One region of the Brevibacillus halotolerans genome, then DNA from elsewhere that is predicted to be linked to it. Evidence: riboswitches for the same ligand, from Rfam matches in the RefSeq annotation. Region 1 holds a riboswitch; each other region holds the start of a gene.
The links. Region 1 has a riboswitch for thiamine pyrophosphate ahead of O0550_RS06245 (ABC transporter substrate-binding protein). Riboswitches for the same ligand answer to the same signal wherever they lie in the genome.
Positions count from the first base shown of each region.

Region 2: it holds a riboswitch for thiamine pyrophosphate, as region 1 does, so the genes downstream of both, thiO (glycine oxidase ThiO) here and O0550_RS06245 (ABC transporter substrate-binding protein) in region 1, are expected to answer to the same signal.
Region 3: it holds a riboswitch for thiamine pyrophosphate, as region 1 does, so the genes downstream of both, thiT (energy-coupled thiamine transporter ThiT) here and O0550_RS06245 (ABC transporter substrate-binding protein) in region 1, are expected to answer to the same signal.

Region 1 is NZ_JAPTNK010000003.1:282,884-288,503, reverse strand. Features, by position in the region: gene O0550_RS06270 (type III polyketide synthase) at 1-512, shown strand, start outside; gene O0550_RS06265 (isoprenylcysteine carboxyl methyltransferase family protein) at 506-1,078, shown strand; gene O0550_RS06260 (ABC transporter ATP-binding protein) at 1,165-2,013, opposite strand; gene O0550_RS06255 (ABC transporter permease) at 2,059-2,829, opposite strand; gene O0550_RS06250 (MTH1187 family thiamine-binding protein) at 2,826-3,122, opposite strand; gene O0550_RS06245 (ABC transporter substrate-binding protein) at 3,155-4,183, opposite strand; TPP riboswitch at 4,256-4,366, opposite strand; gene O0550_RS06240 (Na+/H+ antiporter family protein) at 4,608-5,620, shown strand, end outside.
Region 2 is NZ_JAPTNK010000020.1:756-6,375, forward strand. Features, by position in the region: gene O0550_RS20040 (glucose-6-phosphate isomerase) at 1-964, shown strand, start outside; gene O0550_RS20045 (excisionase family DNA-binding protein) at 968-1,198, shown strand; TPP riboswitch at 1,209-1,320, shown strand; gene thiO (glycine oxidase ThiO) at 1,429-2,559, shown strand; gene O0550_RS20055 (DUF3888 domain-containing protein) at 2,633-3,394, shown strand; gene O0550_RS20060 (glycosyl hydrolase family 18 protein) at 3,461-4,513, opposite strand; gene O0550_RS20065 (YugN-like family protein) at 4,699-5,112, shown strand; gene O0550_RS20070 (NAD kinase) at 5,234-5,620, shown strand, end outside.
Region 3 is NZ_JAPTNK010000001.1:516,315-521,934, reverse strand. Features, by position in the region: gene O0550_RS02265 (nitroreductase family protein) at 30-593, shown strand; gene O0550_RS02260 (hypothetical protein) at 701-1,219, shown strand; gene O0550_RS02255 (bifunctional transcriptional activator/DNA repair enzyme AdaA) at 1,401-1,973, opposite strand; gene thiT (energy-coupled thiamine transporter ThiT) at 2,234-2,800, opposite strand; TPP riboswitch at 3,029-3,140, opposite strand; gene O0550_RS02245 (helix-turn-helix domain-containing protein) at 3,505-3,726, shown strand; gene bglH (aryl-phospho-beta-d-glucosidase) at 4,097-5,512, opposite strand; gene O0550_RS02235 (beta-glucoside-specific PTS transporter subunit IIABC) at 5,596-5,620, opposite strand, start outside.

The DNA.
Region 1 (5,620 bases):
ATCTAATCGCTACCAGCTTATTTGCTGATGGGGCTGCTGCTGTATTGCTCTATGGAGATAAACAAGCAGTATCTGATCATGTACCTGCTATCTTGTCAACACATTCAACGATCTGGCGTGATACGGTTGATGTTATGGGATGGGATGTAAGGGAAGAAGGCTTGCGGGTAGTCTTCTCTAAAGACATTCCGACACTCATAAAAGATAAAATGAAGCCAGAGATGGAGAGCTTCCTGAAAAGAGAAGGAAGGGATTATTGTAGCGTTGATCGCATAATCGCTCATCCAGGGGGAAGTAAGATTCTGCAAGCCTACGAGCAGGCTCTGCAAGTACCATCAGATAGATTGCGCCATGCCAAAGAGGTACTACGAGATCATGGGAATATGTCTTCTTGTACCGTCCTCTTTGTGCTAGAAAGAGAGCTGAGAGAAGAACATCAGCCAGGGGAAATCGGATTGCTTTTAGCCCTTGGGCCGGGGTTTTCTTGTGAGCAGGTGTTGCTGGAATGGTAACTATTTTTTTGCTGGTGATTATGATCGTGATTTACCAACGCTGTACTGAGCTGGTAATAGCAAGAAGAAATGCGCGGTATATAAAGGAAGCGGGGGGTTATGAGGTAGCTGCCGGGCATTACAAGTGGATCGTGAGCTTACATGTTGTTTTTTTTGTCAGCTTGATTAGCGAGGTACTGCTTCATGTATCCACTGTTTCAATCCCGTTTTATTTTTGGCCGTTTTGCATATTTTGTCTCGCTCAGCTATTAAGAATCTGGAGCATGCGAAGCTTGGGTTATTATTGGAATACAAGGATCTTTGTATTAGAAGGTAAAAAGCCAGTGGTACATGGCCCGTATCGCTACATCCGGCATCCAAACTATCTGGTCGTATTAATCGAGGGAGGAATGCTTCCGCTTACATTTGGTGCTTGGAAAACAGCAGTAATCTTTACAGTTGCTCAGGCCATCATATTAAGCGTGCGGATTACAGCAGAGGAGGAAGCATTGCAAAAGGCATATAAATATGAAGCGTGGATGAAGGAAAAAGGAAGATTCATTCCGCTGAGAAAACAAAAAGACTAATCGGGTCTGTCAAAAAATAAAACTCGGCTTATCGCAGATGTGCGTTCCTATAGCCGAGTTTTATTTTGACGCTAATCTATGTTTGCCTATGAGTGACGTAGCAACGTCAAGATTTGTTCCTTCACAAGGAGAAACTCTGAAGATAGCAGCATTTTTTCCTGACGCGGTCGTTCGAATGGTACAGAAATTGTAGCAGCAATTCGAGCTGGTTTTGCAGTGAGCACATAGATTCTATCGGATAAAAAGATAGCTTCATCAATGCTATGTGTTATTAAAAGAACGGAGCGTTTATGCTTTTCCCAAATAGATAACAACCAATTCTGCATGTCAGTACGGCTAAGTGCATCCAAGGCCCCAAAGGGCTCGTCCAAGCAGATGAGTTCTTGTCTGCTTAACAAGGCGCGCAAGAAAGCGACTCTTTGCTGCATTCCCCCTGAAAGCATGTGGGGATACGCTTTTTCATATCCGCCTAAACCAACCCGCGGGAGCCATTCCCGAGCCAACTTTAGCGTTTCTTTACGAGGCACACCCTCTATTTCTAAGGCTAATCCCACATTTTCCTCTATTGTGCGCCAGGGAAGTAAGCTAGAGGATTGCGGCATATAGCTAATATGACCTGTTTTGCCCGTGGCCTGTTTGCCTTCAATCGAAATGCTACCGTGTATTGGTGAGATAAGACCGCCAATGATATGAAATAGCGTGCTTTTTCCGCTTCCAGATGGTCCGATTAAGGAAACAAACTCTCCTTTTTTTACTTCTAAAGATATCTGCTGAAGTACATCAATAGTGACCCCCGACTCTGTAAAGGAGTGCGAAACTTGTTCAACGACAAGTGCAGAGGGAGAAGAAGACGCAGATGTTGTTGCTGATGTAGACGCTAGATTACTTTCTGTAGTCAACTTCATAGTATGAGATGTGTGAATTCCATTACTCACTCTTGCTCACCCCCTTTTTTATTGACCTTATATTGTAGCTACTGGCTAGTCTCGCTTATTCGATTGCCATCGGAGCGCCCAGCGTTCTAAAAGACGAATCAAGCCAAAGAGCAAGCAACTGACAATTACAATAAGAAACATCGTGACAAAAACCCGATCAGCACGAAAGGAAGCCTTTGCCATAAGCATGTAGACGCCTAACCCTTTTTGCGACCCTAACCATTCAGCAATGACGGCTCCCATCACACTGTAGGTTGCCGAGATTTTTAGTCCAGAAAACATGGAGGCAAGTGAATGAGGTAACTCTAGCTTCCAGAAAATTTGTTGGCGAGTTGCTCCAAGCATTAGCATATATCGTTTGATTTGAGGATCGGTTTGCGCCAGTCCCGTCATGGTAGATAAAGTGACGGGAAAAAAGCAGACCAGCGTAATCAAAATCATTTTTGGCAATAACCCAAAGCCAAACCAGATCATCAAGAGAGGAGCTAAAATAATGGTCGGTATGTTTTGGCTTAGGATGAGTAATGGATACAAGGCGGCCTTCACAGGTGGAGTTACATGTAATAAAAAGGCAAGAATAAGACCCGTTGTACTCCCAATTGCAAAGCCTAATAGGGTGATTTGTAAAGTAGCCCATAGGTGTTGTGTAAGTTGCGGCGCTTGATTCCAGCCTTCTTGGAAAATAGCAAGGGGACTTGGTAAAAACCACGCTTCGGGTTTCCAGATAAAAGTCGCAAGCTGCCATATAAAGAGAAACAGGAAGACCGCGAGAACGGGCGGCCATCCTGTTTTATATAGACGACGATTGTTATTCATGGACGATATTTCTCCGTCAATGCATCCATCGAAGCTAGCCCATCAGCACGGTGATAAATTTTGACTTGGGAGATTACGGACGGGCAACCAACCTCAACCATGACATCATTCATCTTTTTTACGATAGCAAGCAGTTCTTCCAACTCGCCTTCCATCGTGGTCTCTAACGGGCTAACGAAATATTTTACTCCTGATTGCGAAATGACTTCAATTGCTTTGTCTACAAAGGGAATGACTCCCTCACCTTGAGGGGTGGTAGGGATAATTTGAATGCTAACTAAGGCATTTGCCATCTGTAATCGCTCCTCTATGTGATATGCCGCGTTTATGATTTCGGTAAAAAGTCGTTGGTAAATGCTTTGTCGACATCCAGTGGTTTTTCTAATAAGTGATGTTCCACCATCCAGTCGGAGTAGCCTTGCCAAACATCGCGTTTCTGTTCTCCCCAACGAGGAGCATCATCCTGATAACGTGGACTTAACCATTTTTGGCTCGCTTTTACCAATTTTTCATCCAAATCGGGAACATGCTTAAGGAGGATGCTAGCCGCTTCTTCCGGATGCTTACCAGCATATTGATATCCCTTGGAGGTTGCTGCCATGAAGGCTTTAACAATCTCTGGCTTTTCTTGAATCATTTTTTCATTCGTAATGAGAACAGGGGTATAATAATCTAGTTTATCCGAATATTTATTAACGTATATCATGTTAATTGGCTCGTTTCGCAACTCTGCCTCAATGCCCGTCCACGCGTAAAAAATCCAAGCGAAGTCAATATCGCGTTTTACAGCAGTGAAGTAATCTGCTTCGCCTACATTAATCATGTTTAGCTTATTGATATCAGCTTTTTCTATGCTCATCAGAGATTGTAAAACCGCTCTTTCACTTGGAGCCCCATAGCCCCCGTAGGTTTTTCCTTCAAAATCTTTGGGAGACAAAATCTTCTTGCTTACTGGTGAAGCAAAACCAGAAGTATTATGCTGAATGACAGCGGCAAGCGATACGATAGGGACATTTTGAGTTCGTGCTTGCGTGACACCCTCCTGATAGCTTACTCCAAATGGAATTTCACCGGTGGCCACCATGGTATCAGCTCCGTTCATGCCAGGCTGAACGATCTCTATATCCAGCCCTTGCTCGGCGTAGTAGCCTTTTTCAAGAGCGACATATAATCCGGTGTGATTGGTATTAGGTGTCCAGTCAAGGACGACTTTACTGTGGGTTTTTGCAGGTGCTGCTTCAGGTGTCTTTTTGTCGCTTGGTGTATCCGGTGTAGCAGATTGTCCGCAAGCTGATAGAGCGAGCACGAGCAATCCAGAAAGTAAAGTAGCAGGTAAGCGTTTACTAGTTCTCATAAATCCCGAAACCTCCATGTTGTTTGGTAGACAACAAAAAAACGCAACCTGTCTTGGAAGCGTTCATGTAAGAAGATATCAGAAGCTTACTTCCCTACGCTGGCATTATCCAGATCAGGTTATGGGTCAGTATTATAAGGAATACACTCTCAGCCGGCCAATTCCAGCTCCCCGAAGCGTTTTGCAGTTGTTATCATTACTGTCATCATATACTCAAATGGAACGTTTGTCTATAAAGAATACAATTCAATGATTGATCCTGTTCGTTTTGATCATTGTGAAAAAATTCGGCGTTTTACTCAGGTACCTGCAATGATTTTGAGAAGGAGATGCGCTGTATTTCGAGCTATAAAAGCGCTTGTCACAAACACTTTACTATGTTATAACTTTAGTTAGCTAATATACTAAAGCGTAGGTGAACGATATGCTATTATTTAATGGAGTTATACTTTCGGTGATCGTAATTGTTATACTGTCGCTGTTGCGATTAAATGTCATTTTTGGCTTGATCGCCGCTTCCATCACCGCAGGGCTGGTTGCCGGTGGTTCCATAACTGACACCATCCAGATGATGGTGCAGGGGATGAGCGGACAGTTAGAAACAGCGCTCAGTTATATTTTACTTGGGATGTTTGCTGTGATGATCGCTAAGTCTGATATTACAGCCTTATTAGTAAAAAAATTATTGGTGGTATTGCGTGGAAAACGTGGTATTTTACTGATGTCCATTGCTACAGCAGCTTGTTTGTCGCAAAATGCAGTACCTGTGCATATTGCCTTTATACCTATTCTAATCCCACCCTTGGTGAGCTTGTTTACTAAAATGCAAATTGATCGTCGTGCTGTTGCTTGTGCGTTAACATTTGGCTTGCAAGCACCCTATATTATGCTTCCAGCGGGCTTTGGGCTGATCTATCATCAGATTGTTGTATCTGAAATGGGGAAGGCTGGGATGTCAATTGCAGTAACCGATTTTCCAAAAGCAATGCTTATTCCAGGGATTGGTATGATCGTAGGGTTATTGGTGGCACTATTCATTAGCTATCGTAAACCCAGAACATACCAAATTATCGCTACAGATACTGACCAGGATAACGAGAAGAAAGAATTACGTTTTACCAAACGACATGCATTCACCCTCGTAGCCATTCTCTTAGCATTAACCGTGCAATTATTGACGAAATCACTCATTATTGGTTCGCTTACAGGAATTGTTTGTTTATTTATTTTCCGAGTGGTGCCGTGGAATTTGGGGGACGAGGTGGTGCAGCGCGGTGTTGCTATGATGGGATTTATCGCCTTTGTTATCCTCCTTGCCTCTGGTTATGCTACTGTGTTGAAAGAGACAGGAGCTGTTCAGCAGCTAGTAGCTTCTGGAGTGGAATATTTCGGTCAAAATCGTTTTTTAGCTAGTGTGATTATGCTATTAATCGGTTT
Region 2 (5,620 bases), on a different contig from region 1:
TATTGAAGGCAAGGAGGTTTCGGTCAACATTATTTCTAAATCCGGAACCACTACAGAGCCAGCTATCGCTTTCCGTATTTTCCGTGAGTTCATGGAGAAAAAGTATGGCAAGGAAGAAGCGCGTAAACGTATTTACGCAACAACAGATAAAGCGCGCGGGGCTTTGAAGCAAGTAGCGAACGAAGAAGGTTATGAGAGCTTCGTTATTCCAGATAATGTTGGTGGACGCTTCTCTGTGTTAACAGCAGTAGGATTGTTGCCTATCGCTGTATCAGGTGCAGATATCGATGCCTTGATGAGTGGGGCACAGGCGGCTCGTCAGCGCTATATGAATCCAGCTCTTGGAGAAAATGAATGCTATCAATATGCTGCTATCCGCAATTGCTTATTACGCAAAGGGAAGCAAATTGAGATGCTAGTAAGCTACGAACCTCAATTCCATTATTTCAATGAATGGTGGAAGCAGTTGTTTGGAGAGTCTGAAGGGAAGGATGGTCGCGGAATCTTCCCGGCTGCTGCTGATTTCTCTGCTGACCTTCATTCTATGGGGCAATTTATTCAAGACGGCTCGCGCAATTTGTTTGAAACGGTGCTTTCCGTTGCACAACCAGCGACTGACGTTGAAATCATGCAGGATGCCGCTAATTTAGATGGCTTGAACTTCCTTAGTGGAAAAGGCATGGATTTTGTTAACAAAAAGGCAATGGAAGGCACGATGTTAGCGCACATGGACGGCGGCGTTCCTAACCTTGTAGTTGAATTGCCTGAGCTATCAGCGTATCATATTGGTGAGCTTCTTTATTTCTTTGAAAAAGCATGCGGCATCAGCGGTTATCTGCTAGGTGTGAACCCATTTGATCAGCCTGGCGTAGAGGCTTATAAAGCGAACATGTTCGCACTTCTTGGTAAGCCAGGTTTTGAAAAGCAGAAGGCTGAGCTGGAGGCCCGCTTAAAAGGACAGTAAACCATGTATTTAACTGTAAAGGAAACAGCTGCTTATCTGGATATGCCTGAATGGTTTATACGAGAAAAGATAGCGGAGAGACGTATCCGTGCCGTCCATAATGGTGAGGACTACTTTATTAATAAGGAGCAGTTTACTTATCATATGGAGGAGCTAGAGAGACTGAAGGCTTTTGAAGAGGCGGAAAAATTCGAGCCAATTCCCGAAAGCTATGATTACAAGGACGAAGATTAATAATTTCACATTGATCTACTGGGGGAGTCCTAACTTGCAGGGCTGAGAGGACAGAGCGTGTCTGTTGACCCTTTTTACCTGATCCAGGTCATGCTGGCGAAGGGAAGTGGTTAGATTTGGTGTTGGTGATTTTCCCACTTTTCCTGCGCGGAGAAGTGGGTTTTTTCATTTCTTTGTGTAGAGAGCCAATCGATTCCCCACTCAGTAGATACGAGAAAGGGTGAAGAACAATGAAAAGCTGTTCAGACATCATTGTGATTGGCGGAGGAATTATTGGTTTGGCGATTGCCACGGAACTTGCTCACGTAGGCATGACGGTTACTCTCATCGAAAAGGGAGTGTTTGGAGGGGAGGCATCCGTTGCAGCGGCGGGAATGCTTGCTCCTTTAAAGGAATTTACGAAGCCGGGGCCGCTTCTTGACATGGGAATACGTTCATTGCAGCTATATAAGAATTGGGTGCTTGAACTGAAGGAGGCTACCGGCATTGATTGCCAGCTATCTACAGCAGGTATTCTGACAGTAGCCATGACCGACATGGAGGAGGAATGGTTGCAGGAGCGCTACCAGTGGCAAAAGTCTGAAGGTTATGATATCCGATTGTTGTCTGGAAAAGAAGTGCAAAAACAAGAGCCACATTTATCGAAAATGGTACGCCAAGCCATCTATTCTCCACACGAGGCTGATATCAATAACCGTCTGTTAGTAGAAGCCCTAGTGATACAGGCCAAAAACCGACATGTTCGTTTATTACAAAATACTGCTGTAATCAGATTAAAGCATGCTGGAAGGAAAATGACTGGCGTTGTAACAGAGAAAGGGGAGCTGGAAGCTAATCACGTGATTGTAGCAGCCGGGGCGTGGACTGCTGATATCTTACGTCAGGTGGGAGTGAATGTACCTGTCTATCCAGTAAGGGGACAAATCGCGGCGGTTGATTCGAATCATTTGCCTCTTTCCCATGTAGTCTTTGGAAAAAACGGCTATCTAGTGCCTAAGCAGGATAGACGAATTATTGTTGGAGCTACAGAAGATTTAGCCGGCTTTGACCGCTCTTCCACTGTTTATGGTGTTTCGAAAGTATTAACGGGGGCAATGTCAATTGTACCAGCGATTTCCGAAGCTCCATTTTTACAGGCTTGGGCAGGATTACGGCCTGCTACGGCTGATGGACATCCTATTTTAGGGCCAGTGCCAAACTGGAGTGGGCTAACGCTAGCCTGCGGACACTACCGGAATGGAATCCTGTTAGCGCCGATTACGGCGAAGCTGATCGCCGAATATGTCAGTTCAGATGAAACAGAGCATATGAATCCTTTCTTGCCTAATAGGTTCAGTCTTGTTTCGTCCGAGGAAAAATGAGGAGAAGGCGCTCACCCTTTTCATAAAGCATGGGAGTTTGAGGAAGGTTAACAGAAAAAGGAGATGATCGCAGATGAAGCAATGGGCAAATAGATGGCAGCATATGGCGATAGTTGCTTTTACTGTGCTTCTGTTTACTGTATCTACCTCTTCAGAGATCGCATGGGCTCAACTACCATCTCCTGTACCTTCTGATCCGATACAAGGAGCTCTTATTTTGACGATGAATCCCCATGTAATCAAAGCAATCACTCACTACTATGGTTATCCACGAGCCTATGATCTATCCTCAGCCAAGGTGGTAGGTGTCTCTCGTCTAACCAATCAGCCTCATTCCTTTGAAGCTGTTTTTCAGGTGAAAACCTATGAGGGAAATCATTCACCGCCTTTTGCAATTGAAACGATTAAGCTTGCAGTACACCCAAACGGGGTACAATTGACTGGATATTCTCATCAAGGCGACGAGTGGGAGGAAAAGCGCAAGGTGGAGGAGCAACAGGTACAAAAGGAATTTGAGGATTACTTTCAAATAAAATTGGCTGGCTATCAGCAAATCGGATATTACCAAATTGCTCACCAATATCGCGATGATCCTGATCATGCCTTACTCTTGCTGAATCAGGAATTGCTTTCCCAAAAAGAAGCGATTCAAAAGCAAGTTTATCTATTGCCTATGACCTTTCTTGGTAAACGGGACGGCTACATCTTGTATAAGCGACCAGATGGGCGGCAGATCGTCTATTTCCTGCTTAAGGAGCTAGGGACATGGAAGCTGGATAAGATGAAGCATGTACCTAGTAAGGAAGTGTCGAAAGTCAGCTTGGCATTCGTATAGAATAGCTCAAAAGCCGTCAGCAACTTGAAATGCTGACGGCTTTTGGAATGGAAAAACCAGTTTCATTTATGACTTAGGAAGAAGTGCCGTCCAAAAAGTGTCGTTCTCATATCCGAGGCGCCAAACGGCAAAGCCAGCCAGCTTGTACTTTAGAGCCAAGCTACGTTTAGCGGCGATACTATATTCATTCTCATACCAAAGGGTATGCCAAACGCCGTTTTTCATATAGTGCAGATAGGGCGATTTATATGTATCATGCCATGCTGGAACGGCTTGATTTTCCTTAATGATGGCAGGTATATTACGAAAGCTGATTGCCCTTTTTTTCTCGGTACTCCACTCGTAGCCATAGCTTGGAATACCCATTAATAGCTTATAGGCTGGTACTTGAGAGACGCTATAGCGTATAACATCCTCCACCCAATTGTAGGAGGCAACTGGACCTTCCTCTGACCAAGTTCCATGCTCATCATACGTCATTAGTTGAAGATAGTCGGCCTTGGCACCCAGTGCTTTTAAATCAAAGCCATATACCCAGAAGATAGCAGGGTCATCGTTTGTTTTGGCAGGGACAGAGACGATTAATTGCTTTTTAATCGCATGAAGCTGGTCTGCTAAGCTTCCAACGAACGAGGAATAGGCCTGACGATCTTCGGCCGGAACATTTTCAAAATCAAGATTAGCACCTGACAATTGATTTTGCTGTACGGTGGTAAGGACTTGTTGGATAAAACGCGCTTTATAGTCCTTGTTGGCCAGGATCGAATGAACGATTTCCTTATCAAATAATTTTTTCCCATGATTCGTAATGACTAAAAAGCTGCCCTTTTTTGTATCTTTCGTTAACTGTAACGCTGTTTTAGGCAGGTCTCCTACCAAATAGCCTTCCTTGGTAGCATTGTAGTTAAAGAAGGCGACGTCAGAGATTCTATCCTGGTAATGATGCAGGGAGGTATAGGCGGCTAAATCACCTGGATAATTTTCGGCATAATAGCTAACTACCTTTTGTGTAGCCGTTACCTTTGGAGCTGCCGATACATTTGAGCCAGTGGCTGCTTCTAGCTGGCTTCCTCCGAGTGTAATTGAAAGTAGCGATAGTGTTAGCAAGATTCGTTTCACAAAAATAAAATTCCTTTCCGAGTAAGTACATGTTGTAAATTGATAGATTTCTTCTTGTCCTTCCCTTTCGACACAGAGCATTGAATTCCTTTAAAAGTTACTGGTGGTAAATGATGGATGCTAATTAAATCAAAGTAATTTGGAGAAGGCTATACGGATAAGAAGAAAGGAAAGGGGTAGCTTCGATGAAACAAATAGGAAGTCAAATTGAAGGGAAACAAGCGACATACGGTGATCTTATGGAGACGTTGGGGAAAGAAGGCTTTACTTTGTCCAATTGGGAATATAGAAGTGGCTTTTTGGATCGCAAGCTCGATGATAAAGGCATGGTGTTCTTACGTTTACCTGTACAGGTAGTGAGCGGTGAGTTAGATCAGCCTCAAGCTGTTTTACGCTTTGAACAACCATTTGTCCTGAAGCATATCTACCAAACCGGCGCTGATGATGATACTGATTATGCAGCCGCTTCGGTCGTTTCCTCTATGTTTAATCAGTTTCAAGAACCCATTAATAAAGATGCGGATATAGAATCGACATACATTGTACAGGCTGAAGAACTGTTGAATAGATTAGAGCAGACGATATTTGCGGGAGAATGAGGAAAAGAGAAATTCTCGACCTTTTGTAAAATAGTTGTTAACTCATTTGCTGATAGCTACTTGCAATAGTATGATGAATATGAAATCAAGGTTATCGCAAAAGAGAAAGGATTTTAACGAAATGAAAATCGCAACGGTTTTACGTAATGATGATCATACACGTCAGGTGGATATAAGGTTGCGTGAAAAGCTGGCTGCTTCCACTTCGCGTTCCTATCGTTTTTTAGATGCCAATAGTCAAGAAAAACCGGATATGGTTTTGTCTATTGGAGGTGATGGAACCATGCTGGAAGCTGTTCATCAATATGGATTCGAGCCGCATTATATTGGGATTCATACGGGCCATTTGGGATTTTATGCGGACTGGCATCCTGATCAATTGGATGAATTTGCTGAGGCCTTGGAACAGGTAGACCCTTTAATAGCCGAATACCCAACTGTTTCCTGTCAAATTCGTACCAAGGATGGACAGCTATTGGAGAAGTGGGCACTAAATGAACTAGTCATT
Region 3 (5,620 bases), on a different contig from region 1:
TTAACATATTATAGAAAGGTTGTTAAAACATGTCCCTCTTACACACCTTACAACAACGTCAAGCTATACGCGCCTACGATGGTCGCCCTGTAGAAAAAGAAAAGATCGAGCAGCTTCTAGAAGCAGCTATATTAGCACCCAATGATCGCTTGCGAGAGCCTTGGCACTTCTATGTCATTCGAGGCGCTGCTAAGGAACGGTTTAACCAGCTAGCTCAGGATTTCTTGCTTGAACGCTTTCCTACCAAACCTCATTTAGTAGAAGAATCCATGAAGAATGTTCTGGCCACCCCTCTCATTATAGTCGCTACATCCCAAATCATAGAAGGCGACGAAGCTTCTTCGCTTGATAATGATTATGCTGTAAGCTGCGCTATTCATTCGATGTGGCTGATGGCTTCTGAGCTAGGTCTAGGTTTTGTATGGCGTACACGTGGTGTAGGTTTAGCTAGAGATGAACGTCTCAAAGCCTTCTTGTCCCTATCTGATCAAGAAAAAGTAATTGGTTCCTTATTTATTGGCTATCCAACTGATGAAGCCACACCTCGAACTGCTCGAAAGCCTATCACTCAAAAAACAACCTGGGTCGAGTAAACTTTGGCATATTTCGAACGGTTACAAAAAGGTTACATTTTTCCCCGCTTTGTTGTAACATTTCCCTCACCTGCTACGTATTATTTTTATAGTAGGTGATGATACATATGACAAACCACATGACTTTTGCCATACTGGTGGGCTTGTGTGCGACAGCGGGACTTTTTTTATTTCGACGCGCTGTGACGAGTGGGGATCGACAGCAAGGCGGATTCTGGATTAATGGTCTAGCTATCGCTATTGCAACTTTGCTGGTTTTATTCTCAAGCGCTATCGTCGTGTTCTTATTGGTTACGATTCTCTGGACAGTCGGCACTCTATTTCCTATGTTTGTCGACAAATCTGATTTCTGGACACTCGTTTCCTTTGCAGTCGTCTCCTTTTTCATGTTAATGCTGTACGAACTAATTCTTGAACCAGTCCTTTTATACATAATGCAAAGACTACATATCTCAAGAAATTGGAAATTGATACCTGAAATTTTAGCAACGACCTTCATTTTTTATCTCGTGAATACCACATGGATTTCTGGTGTCTTGTTAACACCATTAACTCCCTTATTTGTTGGCATATTAGCTGTAACAGTCGATTATGTTTTAGAGCGCATCATGGGTGAGAGAAGGTAAAAATGTAGACACGACAAAAAGCACCTCTTAGTTTGCGAATCTCGCAACATGACAGGAGGTGCTTTTTATCTGTCTTTTCCTCGTACAAAAAGGCGTTTCTGCAAGCATACAGAAACGCTTTCAACTCTGTTCTTCCATTCTTTTTTTATATGTATGTTCTCCCGTTATACAGCAGATGCACTTAGCGTGTCGTCCCTGTTTTTCCCTGTTTCTTCTGCTGTAAGCGGTATTGAGTAGGTGTACAACCTGTTTCTTTCTGAAAAACAGCGGCAAAATAGGCACTATTACGAAAACCTACTCTGCTTGCAATCATGGAAACATTTCGATCTGTTTCTAGTAGTTGCTTCTTCGCTTCATCTATTCGGATGCGCGTTAAATATTTCCCTGGCGTTATCTTCATACAACGAGAAAAACAACGCTGCAAATAAAAAGGACTCACATAGAGACGTGACGCCATTTCACGCAGAGTTACGGGTTGGTTATAGCAATCGTGAATCATCTCTAGCAAACGGGTCGCCGCATCTTCTTCCGCTGATTTCCAGGTTGGTTCAGATGGTCTACAACGCTTGCAAGGACGAAAACCTGCAGCAATGGCATCGGACGCCGCATAATAAATCTTCACATGCTCTCTTTTGGGTGTCCTTGATTTGCATGACGGCTTGCAAAAAATACCCGTCGTGCTAAGGCCATAAAAGAATAGTTGATCATAATTTGGATCGCATTCTACTATCGCCTTCCAGAACTCCTCTTTCATCCACGATCCCTCCTAGCCTTCAATCCTCAGTATAACGTAATGTTTTTACTTCTAGTAAGCAACTGGGAATGAAAGAGCAAAATTTCGATAGTTTTTTCTTAATTTCACAATTATGTAACTTTTTCCATAATAAAAAACCGTGCCTTTTCACGTTCTTACGAATATTTTTTTGTAACAAACCGCTTTTATTTTCACTAATATTAAAAAAAGCCAAGAGAGGAAGTAGCTCCCTTCTCTTCGCTTTTTTATAAACTACTTTATTATGTACGTCGATAAGCGCCCGCATTCTGCTGAAACAATTGAGGTGCCCCATTTGCTAGTAATGTAACGACCAAAGCCGTAATCACATACTCAGGTATCAGATAAGTTGCATTATAGCTGAAGGAATAAAGTGTTGCAGGTGTTCCTTCCGGGGCATAGCTCCCAAACCAAACAGCTCCTGAAGTCGTGCGAATAGCCAAGCATAACGCAATTCCCACTAGCAATCCTCCCCAGATGGAGGCAATTTTTGTTGCTTTGCTTTGTGTCTTACTAGCGTACAGGAACGCACCAAAGCCTAGCACGGCATAGGATAGAGGATAATCTAACACCATTTGAATCGGATGGACCATCTCGCCACCAAAAAAGAATTTAACCATGCCTACTAGCCCGCCTGTGATTACGCCTGCTACCCAACCACGGCGAAACGCCAAGAGAGCTATCGGTACCATTACCAGCGATACGCTTCCCCCTTGAGGCATGGCAAACAGCTTTACCTTACTTAAAATAACAGCTATTGCTGCCATGATAGCTATTTCCATCATGATAACCAGTCGTGTTCGTGACATTTCAATTCCTCCTCATTCTGATGCAGTATGTATGTAAGCAGCAGAAATAGAAAGGGTCCAACTCAAGTTTATATAGACTATAAATACAAATTAGAGCAAATTGTATCAGCCAGTTGAATATAAAGAGCGTTTTTCATGTTTTACACACAAAAAAAAACCACCCTAGACGGATGGTTCTCAACTCGGCGATACAACCCTATCTCGACGATAGAGCTACAGCTTTCGCACTTGAAGTCAGCTACCTCTCCCTCCGCTGGCATTACCCAGTTCAGGTTCTACGGTCAGTAACGCATTCTGTTACAATCTCAGCCGCATTTGCCCGGCCCCCGTTTAGTACATGCTTATTTCATTTTCAATGTTACAAATTCAAATAATACCATAACATATTACTACTATTTTGCAAAGTACTTCTTTGAAGCGTCATTTGCTTCATTATAATTGTTTTTTCAATGGTACGTTCTATGACTTTGCATCTAACAAAAGCGAAAAATCAGTTGAAACAGGCTAGATCTTTTACAAGATATAGGGAAAAAGCAGAAATTGAGTGGGCCGAGGTACCCCCCACTTATCCTATGAATAGTATGTAAGGCAAAAGCCTAAAAAGCCTGCTACTTCGGCACCAACACACTCCCCCTGACATAGGATAAGGTGACTGTATCCCTCAACCTTGTTCCTGTAGAGCCCACAAGGAGGGGTGGCACGTTTTGAAGAGTAGCGACCAAAGTAAACCGTTATTAACTAATCGCGAAAGAGAAGTGTTTGAACTCCTGGTCCAAGACAAGACCACAAAAGAGATAGCAGGACAGCTCTTCATTAGCGAAAAAACAGTCAGAAATCACATTAGTAACGTCATGCAGAAATTGGGCGTGAAAGGGCGGTCACAAGCCGTAGTAGAATTGGTAAGGCTTGGCGAATTAAAAATTTGACCGCTCAGGTGAACTGTCTCCCTTTTCTTCAAATCCTTGAAGAGAAGGGGGGATTTTTTCATTCTTTAGACATAAGGTGTTCGATTATAAGCCTCTTCATATCGCTTCTTCATGGCATTTACAATTAGAGTAAAACCTAGAACCGCAAGCATAAAAGCGGTTAGTGGCGCAAAGAAAATCCACTGCTTTGTTTGTAGAAAAGAGCGTGATTGTCCGATTAATCCAGCCCATTCATAGAGGATGTAAAGAGCGTACTATATCATGCTTGAAAACTTCCAGACCACTCTTTATATTTTATTTTTATTTATGACTTTTCTATCAAAATAAGAAAAGGCGCAAAGGTTATAAAAAACCTAGCGCCTCTAGCATTTTAATCTAATACTTCTCCATTACTAGCAATGACATTTTTATACCAGTAGAAGCTTTTCTTTTTCAATCTTCGCAGAGTTCCTTTTCCTTCATTATCCTTATCTACATAAATGAATCCGTAACGCTTCTTCATCTCTGCAGTGGAGGCACTAACTAAATCAATTGGTCCCCATGTTGTGTAACCAATCAGGTCAACACCATCTGCAATCGCTTCTTTCATTTCCGCAATGTGGTCCTTTAAGTATGCAATGCGGTAATCATCTACAATGACATCCCCGTCTTCTACAACATCAACTGCCCCTAATCCATTTTCCACAATAAACAGTGGCACCTGATAACGATCGTACAAAATATTAAGGGCAATACGCAAACCTTTCGGGTCGATTTCCCATCCCCAATCTGTTGCTTTCAAATACGGGTTTTTTACTCCACCCATGATGAGATTGCCATTTGTCTCTCCAGCTTTTTCAGGGGTTACTGTTGCCGTTCTACTTACATAGTAGCTAAAGCCTAGATAGTCTACTTTATACGTGCTCAATAGCTCTTCGTCGCCTTCCTCTATGACGATTTGAATATCATTTTCAGCAAAATAGCGCTTCGTATAGGATGGATAGTAGCCTCTCACTTGAATATCGGTAAAGAATAAGGTCTCCCGATCCGTAGTAAATGCTTTCCATACATCTTCTGGATGACTTGTTAGTGGGTAGGTTGGCAAATAAGCCAGCATGCAACCAATCTGAGCATCAGGAATGATCTCATGGCATGCTTTTACAGCCAAAGCGCTTGCCACGAACTGATGATGAGCCGCTTGATACATCGCGTTCTTCTCGTTCTCACCTTCTGTTAATACAAGTCCACCACCCGTAAATGGCGCATGTAGCACAACGTTAATCTCATTGAACGTCATCCAGTATTTCACTTTATCCTTGTAGCGTTTAAAGAGTGTTTTGGCAAAACGCTCATAGAATTCAACTAACTTCCGATTTCTCCACCCTCCATACTGCTTCACCAGATAAAGCGGCATCTCATAATGTGAGATCGTTACTACCGGCTCAATACCGTATTTTTTAATTTCATCAAACAATTGATCATAGAATTTCAAACCTTCTTCGTTTGGCTCAAGCTCGTCACCATTCGGAAAAATTCTTGTCCAAGCTATCGAGGTGCGGAAGCATGTAAAGCCCATTTCTGCAAACAAGGCAATATCTTCTTTATAGCGATGATAAAAATCAATCGCTTCATGATAAGGGTAGTAGCCTTCCATTGATTCATCATGCGGATACATAATGCCTCTTGGTGACACATCTGCTGTTGAAAGACCTTTGCCACCCTCTTGATAAGCGCCCTCTAGCTGATTAGCTGCGACCGCTCCTCCCCATAGAAAGCCTTCTGGAAATTTCTTCACGATTTTCGTCATAACTTATTTCCTCCTTATAAGTAGAATTGCATCTATGCAAAATTTCGATATAAACAAGGTGATGGATCAACAATTCAGATTCCTTAGACTCGCAGGGTAAGCAAAAGC